DNA from 2 places in the Clostridium sp. MB05 genome. Region 1 is predicted to be linked to the other one. Evidence: a T-box and tRNA genes for the amino acid it is inferred to sense, from the RefSeq annotation. Region 1 holds a T-box; the other holds one or more tRNA genes.
What was found. The T-box of region 1 lies ahead of serS (serine--tRNA ligase). A T-box ahead of a tRNA ligase gene usually reads a tRNA of that ligase, here a tRNA-Ser.
Positions count from the first base shown of each region.

Region 2: it encodes a tRNA-Ser, which carries the amino acid that the T-box ahead of serS (serine--tRNA ligase) is inferred to sense. The anticodon was not compared.

Region 1 is NZ_CP174370.1:384,796-390,607, forward strand. It holds gene ACH36K_RS01920 (HDIG domain-containing metalloprotein) at 41-544, shown strand; gene ACH36K_RS01925 (transcription repressor NadR) at 560-1,066, shown strand; gene ACH36K_RS01930 (NAD(P)/FAD-dependent oxidoreductase) at 1,089-2,501, shown strand; gene ACH36K_RS01935 (DUF1667 domain-containing protein) at 2,494-2,748, shown strand; T-box leader at 2,839-3,038, shown strand; gene serS (serine--tRNA ligase) at 3,105-4,382, shown strand; tRNA gene ACH36K_RS01945 (tRNA-Ser) at 4,679-4,769, shown strand; tRNA gene ACH36K_RS01950 (tRNA-Ser) at 4,928-5,018, shown strand; tRNA gene ACH36K_RS01955 (tRNA-Ser) at 5,042-5,132, shown strand; gene ACH36K_RS01960 (LacI family DNA-binding transcriptional regulator) at 5,233-5,812, shown strand, end outside.
Region 2 is NZ_CP174370.1:2,462,925-2,468,736, forward strand. It holds gene ACH36K_RS11435 (N-6 DNA methylase) at 1-116, opposite strand, end outside; gene ACH36K_RS11440 (hypothetical protein) at 539-1,435, opposite strand; gene ACH36K_RS11445 (hypothetical protein) at 1,529-2,878, opposite strand; gene ACH36K_RS11450 (hypothetical protein) at 3,140-3,901, opposite strand; tRNA gene ACH36K_RS11455 (tRNA-Ser) at 3,932-4,001, opposite strand; gene ACH36K_RS11460 (hypothetical protein) at 4,207-5,124, opposite strand; gene ACH36K_RS11465 (DUF1904 domain-containing protein) at 5,190-5,516, opposite strand; gene ACH36K_RS11470 (hypothetical protein) at 5,725-5,812, opposite strand, start outside.

The sequences.
Region 1 (5,812 bases):
ATCTATATATATATAGATATAATAAATATAGGTGATTAGAATGGCTTTATATAGAATAAAACAATTTATATGGGGATTTACTTCATTATTTAAGGATATAGATCATGATTATATAAATAAGTTTTTAAGTGAAGATGAAATTAAAATATTTAATAAGTTAAAACATAATGATAAGCATCACTGTATAAGAGTATGTAAAGATTCAATAAAAATGAAAGAAGATTTTAATATAGATGTTGATATAAATAAACTAGCTAAGGCAGCGTTATTGCATGATGTAGGAAAGAGTAAAAAACATTTAAGTTTAATAGAAAAATCTGTAATTGTGTTATTAGATAAGACAACTAAAGGTAAAATTAAAAAGTACAATAAAGTAAAACAAATAGATATATATTATAATCATCCTAAAATAGGATTAGATATGCTTAAAGATTTTAATTATGATAAAGAATTTTTACAAGTGGTAAGATATCATCATAATAAAAATAAAGTAAATAATAATAGAATACTTAATATAATAAGTACTTGTGATGATAAAAATTAGTACAGAGGTGTATTTATGAGAGCTATTGAAAGAAGAGAAAAAATTATAAAGTTGATAATTGAAAAGAATAGAGCAATTAAAGGAACAGAATTAGCTGATTTATTTGGAGTTACAAGGCAAATAATAGTAAAAGATATAGCTATATTAAGAGCTGCTGGTAAAAATATAATAGCCACTCCAGATGGATATATTTATAATAAAGATATTAATAAAGTAAAAGCTATTATTGCAGTTAATCATGGAAGTAGCGAAACTATAGAAGAATTAAAAATCGTAGTTAAATATGGTGGTATAATAGAAGATGTTATAATAGATCATCCTATCTATGGTGAAATAAAAGGAAATTTAATGATAAAAAACTTAAATGATTTAAATAAATTTGAAAGTGAATTTAAAAGAAAAAATATTAAACCTCTTTCAAATTTGACTAATGGGGTTCATCTTCATACTATAGCTGCAGATAATGAAGAGAACATTGAAGCAATAAAGATGGAATTATCGAAAAAAGGATTTTTATTATAGAGTTTAGGAGGATTTAATATTTATGGACTATGATATTCTTATATTAGGTGGAGGAATAATAGGGTGTTCAGTTGCATATGAGTTATCAAAATATAATTTTAATATAGCATTAATAGAAAGAGATTATGATATAGCAGATGATATTTCATTTGTAAATACATCTATAGTATATGACGGATCAGAGACATCTGATGATGTAATGGCTGGACTTGAATATATAGGAAATTCAATAATGATGGATACTTGTAAAAAGTTTAAAGTTCCTTTTAGGAAAATTGGAGCCTTAAGAGTTGTAAATGATGAAAATGGTGTTAAGAAATTACAAGAGATGTATGATAGAGCAAAAAAAAGAGGGATAGACGGCGTTTATTTAATAGATGATAAAGATGTATATGATATAGAACCCAATATAAATCCTAATATAAAAAAAGGATTATATTCTGAAAATATAGGAATAGTAGCACCTTATGATCTAGCTATTGCATATGCTGAAGTGGCTTCAGATAATGGAGTTAATTTTAGGCTAGAAGAAGAAGTTTTAAATATACAAAGTTTAGCTAGAGGATTTAAAGTAACTACCAATAAAAATAAATTTACATGCAAGGTTGTTATAAATACAATTCCTCATGAAATCTATATAAGAGAAAATGGAAAAGTTGAAGATAAAGAAATAGATAATAATGAATCTTGCTTTAAAAATATGAGTTATTTATTAGTCGATGATAATTATAAAAATAAATTAAATAAAATAGTAATAGAAACTTTTGATAAAAATACTTTTGTACTAAGTACTCCAACAACAACTACAGGATCGTTAATAGGAATAAAAAGTACAGAAAAAACTAGCTTAGAAGATAATTTAATGTATGCAAATAGCTTATTAATAGACTTAGATAAAAATAATATAAATAATTTATTTAGAGAAAGTTACAATAAAGATTCTATGGTAATAGATGATAGTGAGATAGATAAAGGATATATAAGAGTAACAGGCACTCATTATGGGAAAATTACTATAGCACCAGCAATAGCAAAAATGCTTTGTGATACTATAGCTAATAATTTAAATTGTACATTAAAGAAAAACTTTATTGATAAAAGAAGAGAAATTTATAAATTTAGAGAACTTGGAAAAAAAGAAGCTAATGAAATAATAGCTGTAGATAAAAGATATGGGAAGATTATATGTGTATGTAACAATATATCTGAAGGTGAAATAGTAGATTGTATAAGAAGACCTTTGGGAGCTAGAACTGTAGAGGGAGTTAAGAGGAGAACAGGATCTGGATTTGGAAGTTGTCATGGTTCCTACTGCTATGAAAAAATAGTAAATATATTAGCTAGAGAGCTTGATAAAAAAGTTACAGATATAGTTGAGGATTCTAAGAATTCTAAAATTATATCAAGCCGAATAAAGGAGTTTAAGGATGTTTAATTCAGAATCTAAAGTTGATAATAAAGATATATTTACATCAATAGTTAGAATTAAGGGCAATGAAAAATATAAGGTTGTACCAGTTAGAACTAATAAAGAAGTAGATAAATCATTATGGATAGAGCTATCTAAAGTTTTAGCTAGAATATATGTTAGTACTCCAATTAAAGAAGGAAGTATAATTTGCAAAAATATATTAAATACTGGGATTGACGTAATATGTACAAAAGATATATTAGATGAATAATTATAGTACAAAAAACAAATAATATATAAAAATCATCTTAGTAAAATATTGACATACATAATATTTTATAATATATTAAGAATAAATATAATAAAACTGTTGAAGAGGCTAGTAATAACAATATTTGTTTTAAGAGAGTCGATGTTTGGTGTGAATCGATAGTAAAATGTTATGAATCCACCTTGGAGGGACTGCGATGAGCAGTACGGCTTAAACCGTTAAATTTATTAAAGAGAATAGCATTTTTTGCTATTAATTAGGGTGGCAACGCGGAATCTTTCGTCCCTTGTTTAGGGGAAAGGTTCTTTTTTTATTGAAAAAAATTAATAGATATAAATTATTAGGAGGCATACATAATGTTAGATTTAAAATTTGTAAGAGAGAATCCAGAGATAGTTAAGGAAAATATAAAAAATAAGTTTCAAGATAGCAAACTTCCACTAGTAGATGAGGTAATAGAATTAGATAAAAAGCTTAGGGAAGCTAAACAACAAGCTGAGGCTTTAAGAGCTGATAGAAATAAATTCTCAAAACAAATTGGGTCTTTAATGGCTCAAGGAAAAAGAGAAGAAGCAGAAGAAATGAAAATGAAGGTAACTGAAAATTCAGAGCGTTTATCTGAGTTAGAAGTTGAGGAAGTTGAGTTAGATGAAAGAGTTAAGACAATAATGATGACTCTACCAAATATAATTGACCCAAGCGTTCCAATCGGTAAAGATGATAGCGAAAATGTAGAGGTTGAACGTTTCGGAGATCCAAAGGTTCCAGATTTTGAAGTTCCATATCATACAGATATAATGGAAAAGTTAAGTGGATTAGATTTAGATAGTGCTAGAAAAGTAGCTGGAAATGGATTCTATTATTTAATGGGCAATGTTGCAAGACTTCATTCAGCAATAATTTCATATGCTAGAGATTTTATGATAGATCGTGGATTTACTTATTGTATTCCGCCATACATGATTCGTAGCGAAGTTGTAACGGGTGTTATGAGCTTTGCTGAAATGGATGCTATGATGTATAAAATTGAGGGTGAAGATTTATATCTAATTGGAACAAGTGAACACTCTATGATAGGGAAGTACATCGATACTATATTACCTGAAGATTCATTACCACAAACTTTAACAAGTTATTCTCCTTGTTTTAGAAAAGAAAAAGGAGCTCATGGAATAGAAGAAAGAGGAGTATATAGAATTCATCAATTTGAAAAACAAGAGATGATAGTTGTATGTAAACCAGAAGAAAGTATGGATTGGTATGAAAAGTTATGGGTAAATACTGTAGATTTATTCCGTTCTTTAGATATACCAGTTAGAACTTTAGAATGCTGTTCTGGAGATTTAGCAGATCTTAAAGTTAAATCAGTAGACGTTGAAGCTTGGTCACCAAGACAAAAGAAATATTTTGAAGTAGGAAGCTGTTCAAACCTAGGAGATGCACAAGCTCGTCGTTTAAAAATTCGTGTAAATGCTAAGGATAAAAAATACTTTGCTCATACATTAAACAATACAGTTGTTGCGCCACCAAGAATGTTAATAGCATTTTTAGAAAACAACTTAAATGAAGATGGTTCAGTAAATATTCCAACTGCACTTCAACCATACATGGGAAATATGAAGGTAATTAAGTAGTTTTAATTTTAAGGACTAAATCTATGCTATTAGATTTAGTCTTTACTTATTTATTTGAAAGATAAAATTAAGTCGTAATGGAATATATTGCAAAAGAAAGTAATATGTTTGATTTTTCTAAGTATATATGTTATTTAAATTTTACTATTAGATTAATAAGCAGTAATTTCAGCGGGGGATGAAGAGGTAGAAATTTGTTTTTATTAGATTTATTATTTAATTTAAAAATATGTAAATTTATAATTGACAATAAAGAAAGTCATTGCTATAATAATATTTGTCGCGAGACGAAGTATGGAGAGATGGTCGAGCTGGCTTAAGGCACCGGTCTTGAAAACCGGCGTACCTTTGCGGGTACCGTGGGTTCAAATCCCACTCTCTCCGCCATAAAGGCATCTAAGTTTTCTTAGATGCTTTTTAATTAAAGTATTAGCTCATTATAGTTAAGTATTATTTTAATATTTATTATGTAATAAAAAATTAAAAAAATAATTGACAATAAATATAGTACTTGATATAATAATATTTGTCGCAAGACGGAATATGGAGAGATGGTCGAGCTGGCTTAAGGCACCGGTCTTGAAAACCGGCGTACCTTTGCGGGTACCGTGGGTTCAAATCCCACTCTCTCCGCCATAAAACTTCAATAGAAGGCACGTGGAGAAATACTCAAGTGGCTGAAGAGGCGCCCCTGCTAAGGGCGTAGGTCGGGTAACTGGCGCCCGGGTTCAAATCCCGGTTTCTCCGCCAGAAAGCATCTAACAGTAGTTGGATGCTTTTTTATTTTAGATTTATTTTATATTTAAAATATACTATAATCTTATTAAGTAATTCTTAGGGGGAAAATAAGATGAAAGTTACAATTAAAGATGTAGCTAAGGAAGCAAATGTTGCAACATCAACAGTTTCAAGGGTATTATCGAACAGTGATAAAATAAGTGATAAAACAAAAGAAAAAGTAAATGAAGCAATAAAAAAATTAAATTATACTCCTAATATAATTGCAAGGGGCCTTGCTAATAATAGAACTAGAATTTTAGCAGTAATATTACCAAAAGAGGCAGAAGATATATTTTCTAATCCATTTTTTGTTCAAGCAATGAAGGGGATGAGCATATATGCACAAAAAGAAAATTATTATATAATGTATGCCTTTAAGCAAGAAGGAAAAAATGATAAAGAATGGTTTGAAAAATTTATAGACAGTAATTTAGTTGATGGTATTTGTTTATTAAATTCTAAAGAAGATGATGATTCTATAAAATATTTGAAGGAAAGGGAATTTCCTTTTGTCGTTATAGGGAGACCAGATGATATAGAAAATGTATTATGGGTAGATAATGATAATTTTAAAGCTATGTATAAATTAGTAGAAAAACTTATAAGTTATGGACATAGAACAATAGGTTTTGTGGGAGCTAAATCAAATC
Region 2 (5,812 bases), 1.9 Mb from region 1:
TTTGAATAATATCCAAGTAATAATAGCATAGCTGTATTTGAATCTAAATAACTAATTTGTGATGCTCCTCTTTGAATTTCTAATATTTCATTGATAACCTTCTTGTAACCTTTCATCTTCATTCTCCTTTACTACTTTTTAATAATTTAATTACTAACTTTTCTTATTTGGGTTATATATTCGTTTATCTATGTTTTAAGTATAATATTTGAAATAATGAATGTCAACACTTTATTTTGATAATTTAATTACTAACTTTTAATATTTAGTTGTTTTATTAATTTCCATGTATTTATTAGACCTCCTAAACAGAAAAATTCCCCAAGACCTAGTCTTAGGGAATTTAAAACAAACTTTAATACTTACTAAAGCCCCGCTAAAACTTTGATACCAAGCTATTTCTTAATCAGCCTAACAACTGTCTCAGCGTGTTGTGAATATTGAATTTAGTTAAACTAGCTTGTAGCTAAATTTATCTCTTATTTTTATATTATCCCTTATATTCTTAACTTAGCTCCCTTAAATCACTTTATAAAAATTATATTACATTATACTTTATTTCTTTTATAGATTTTTTCCTCAATATTTCTTCTAATGTCATTTCATTTATTTTTATATGCATTGGTTTAATAATATTTATATTATAATCTTTTTTGCTGTCTTTCTTATTTCCTATTCTTCCAAAACACACTACCATAGCAAACTTATGTTTATTGTTTATTTCTTCTTTTAATATATCTAAAGCATTTTTAAAGTTTATTTCATCAATATAATTATCACGATAGAATGATGGAGGCAAATAAGCCGATATTTGATATTTGTCATTAACTAGATTTGCATATCCATACAATTCATTATTATCTGAATATCTATATTCTATAGACTTAATAACTCCAAACACACATTTTCTTCTATCTAGATAAGTTTGATTAATCAAACTAGCTTCAATGCTAGTTACGTATGCCCCTCTTTCAGATTTTTTACTAATTTCATTACTATCTACTGAAATAGCAACATTTTTTTCTCCCAAATTTTCTATCAAATATGTTCCTTGATTTTTCTCCCCGCCATTCTCACCATTATATGTCTGCTTAAGATTTTTTATTTTCCTATCTATAGCTCTTTCAATCTGCTCATCTGATATTTCTCTATTTTTCTCTTCTGCTACTAATTTTTTTCTTCCTGCTTTTCCCTTATATTTTACATGAAACTCACAATACTCGTTATGCTTGGCCCCTTCGCCATTCCATGTACTATAAAACGTAATCTTATTTTTTCTCTCTGTAAATTTAATTCTAGCATCACAACCATGAATACAGGTTAAAGTCCCTTTGTATTTGCTTTCATATACATCTTTCTCCATATTTTCTACATGTATAGGTTTAATTTTCTCGTCTATTTCTCCTAGACTCCATTCCATTTTTATCTTTGCCATCTCATATCCCCCTAATTAAAATAAAACTAATGTCTAACAATAATAACTTTATGTTACTAAGATACAATAATATAGCGTAAGTAACTTCTGACGCTATATATCAAATCCATAATATGATAATAATTTATCAAAAAATTTTATTACTAAATCATCACTATTTTGTTTAATAAACTCATACCCACCAAATCTAAAAACTTTATATCCACTAAGTGTTAATTCTCTATCTGCTGCTACCATTTCTGAGTATTTCCTAGGTGATGATGAATCCCCATTTGAATAATGCTGCTTTCCATCAATCTCTATAACTACCCTATCTCTATCAGAAAATAACATTAAAAAATCCATCCTCTGATGAGTTAATCTCTTAGTACCACCTAATTGTTTAATTGTAAGCGGGTCATAATGTAAATATACCTGTGGAATTAAAACCGGTAATTTCTTTTCAAACTTTTTTTTATATGTTTTGTAATATAAATAGAAAAATCTCTTTTCAGGACCATCCTCTAAAGTTTTCTCTAATCTTTTATATAATCTTTGCTCAATATCTATACCTTCTTCTTTAATAGTATTAAGATTTTTCCACCACTCAACCAATTCTCCCCAGGTTAATCCTTCTTTACCTATCTTATTACAATAAACTAAACAATGCTCCTCATTCTTTACTATACTTATATCATTATTTAAAGAATCTAATATTATAATTTCTGGTTTAGGTCCATCTGATGCAAAAATAAGATTTTTAACTTGTCCATTTACACCATTATTTTCTATGGCTTTTACTTTATAAATCACTTCATCAGATATAATATCATCACTTAGCAATTTATATCCATCCTTTTCAATATAATGATTTATCATATTCACATACTCTATTTGCTTTGATTTCTCTCTAATGAATGGATGTACAATTTGCTCTAAAAAATATATAAATTCATTATCTGATTTATAGATTAAATCCAATTCTTCTTTTAATAAATGTAGATAATCCCAATCGTCATTATTCCTCATATGCCTAATCACATCATATTCAAAGGTCTCGAAAAAATCTTCTTTAGAAGGTATATTTCTAATATCAAACACTCTAATTAGAAAATCAACTATATCTAATTTTCCCTCAAGCTTTCCAAATTCATTTATTCTAACTAATAGCTTATTTCTCGTTATGCTACTTATTGCAAATCCACCACTTGGAAAAAACTTATCTAAAACTCTAGCTAATTCAGATGTAGGATATTCACTCATAACTTTTTTACCTAAATCTAAAATAAAATTCTTATCTTTTCCTACTAATCTCTTAGTTACATAAGCTCTTTTGCTTGCAAATGCTTCATTCTCATCACCGTCATCTAAACCATATTTTTTACACAAACCTGGTAATCCATATGCTTTTTCTTGAGCTAATGAATTTGCAATCTCTTTTTTTACATCATCCAACGTAATCATTTTTCCTCCAAAATAATACAATATGTTATATATTCATTTTAACATATACATCCAATTCTATAAAACAACTTTACTCCATTTCTTCTTTAATTAAATTGCTATAGTTACTATATCGTATTTAGCTAATTTGCCACCATTTCATAAACAGGATACTGCTATAGTTATCTCAATATAATATATACTATTATTTCAGTATTTATAAAAACCGTATCATAAGTAAATGATACGGTTAACTACTTTAATCTATAAATATTATTTTTCTCAATTATTAATCGATTTTCTTTTCTTATATTTCTCAATTTTTTGTCTACAATGCTTTTCATATGCTTTTGTATGATCACGACCTCTTTCAGATCTTATATTTGCAAATAACCTATCAAAATCTCGTTCAAATGTTGGCTTTGATACACATAAATCATGAATAATTTGAGATAATTTTTCAAATACATTAATTCTATATGAAAATATAATTATATTTTCATTATAAAATTCATTTTCTAATTCAATATTGACATTTTTGAAGTCATTAGATATTGGATATTTCCATTGACCATGCGCTATTTTATTTCTTATGTTTATTGATGGAACTAAATCTTTATCTATTATATCTTTAAGCTCTTTAAATTTAATTTTCATATCCTCACTAAGGTTTGATTCAATAATATTATCTTTAATTAATTTATTATTAGGTGTTAGATAATTAATATTGTATGCTTTACATATTGCTATTCTTAATGACTTTTTCCATTTTTGCTCTAAACTTAACTTTCTATTTTCAATAAAACTTTTTTCAAGTTCAGTAAATCCATTTGGTTCATTCACAAGTTTCAGAATCCTAACTTCAGCCCAGCTCGTAACTACAGCTGATAAAAGTTTGTTATATATATTTATTTTAATTTCATCTTCTTGAGATATACTTTGATTTAAATCTGACTTCAATACATCTATGCCTTTTTTTAGGTACCTCAAATTGTCACAATGATTATGATACATATCTACCTCTTTAGGTTTCCTAATCGCCAAAAACTACAATCTATTTAAAATTATAGCCTTTGGCGGTTAGGAATCGAACCTAACTATTATTCTGTTCTACAGTGTGTTTTTACCATTACACCATCGCCCCATAGTATAACACAATTATATCATTTATATTATAATATATAAACTTCTTCTTTCCATGAATGAGTATTATATACTTAGTCATACTTTTAAATCTATTCCTATAAAGACTATTAATTTATCAAACAGCGCTCCGTTACTTGTGATACTTTTCCCCCAATCGTAATAAAAAAGTTTGTACTTTAAAATCCATAAAATAATTTCTTTATCTAAAATCTTTTATTATAAGCCTCTCTTATAATAAAACATATATATTCCAATTCTTTCTTATCATTAATAGTAATTTCATAATCACCATTTCCCCAATGTCCTATCTTAGACACATCTCTAAAAATATTTTTATAGTCATTCAAACCTCCCCATTTGGAATTAATCCAAACCTTTGCAGAGGTCTTATTAATTAGGATGCCTACAAGATTTTTATTATGTAAATCAAATCCTATAAATCCACCTCTACTTTTTATTATTATTGAGCTATCTAAACTCATTATATAATCTTTAAATATTTCATAGATTTCAACAATATCTTCATTTCCTCTTTCTAAATGATCCTCTTCTGTTGTAATCTTTACTTCTCTATTTACCGTATTAACCTCTTCGCTTGAAGTCGCTATTGTCTTTATTGAAGCAACTCCTTGGGAAACTTTAATTGGATTAAAATATATTATATCATCATCAAATTTTCTAGCTTCCCATAACTCAAATGGCAAATCCTTAAAGTTTAATGATTGTTTTTGATATTGAGTAAAACTAGGTGATATAAAGATAACTCTTGATTGAGACCAATCCACTTCATCTCTTTTTAGAACATCATTCATTTTCTCATTATATTCTAAAATAAAGTCTGCTTTATTATTTAACATAGTAGCAAGATATGCATATCCTTGATCAACTACACTAAAATTGGTTGTATTCTTATATTCAATAATTACAAAAGATTTTGTAATCTCATCAAAAGCTAATGTATCAAGCCTAAATTCATTTACAGAAAATTCTCTTTGTATAAATTTCAATCCAAATATATTTTCTAAATTATTCTCACATAGTTTATGTAATTCTACTTCTTTATTAAATCCTTTTTCTTTAACTTCTTTTAATTCTTGTTCATTAATTTTATATAGATACATTTTCTTAATACTCCTACAGCATATTATTTTCTTTAGATATTTTTATAGCTATCTTTACTTTTTAATTAAAAATGCTCTCCATTTTCATAATACTTACTTTCATCTAATGTAAAGAATATAACATCCACATTTATGTATTCTAATAAATGAACATATTTAGTAATTATTTTTGCAGCTTTATCCTGTACTTCTTGTCCTCTATCAAACCATGAAACTTCAACTACTGGCTCACCTTTAACAATTTCTCCATCTTTTATATATACAGATTTATCAACTGCCAAGCTAAAATAATCTCTTGGACATTGAATTAATTCTTGTAATTCGTCTATTAATTTTTTACTTATTGAACAAACATTTTCTGTTTCTATACCTTTAAATTTTAACATTGGCATTTTTGACCACTCCCATCACTATAAATACTAATAATATAATATCACAATGAAAATATTTATAAAATAAGATCATCTTAAGCATTCATTGGTATAATAACTTTATGATTAATATAATATGAGTATTATTTTTTATAATCTTAGATATTTATAATTTATCAATAACACTAAAGCCTTGATTTACGGCTATTTGATATATTGGAGCTATGCTTCATATTAATTTTTCTGAAAATCCCTCTTTACCTTTATGTTTATAAAAATCTATTGGATTTTCTAACCTTAACATGTCTACGTATTGT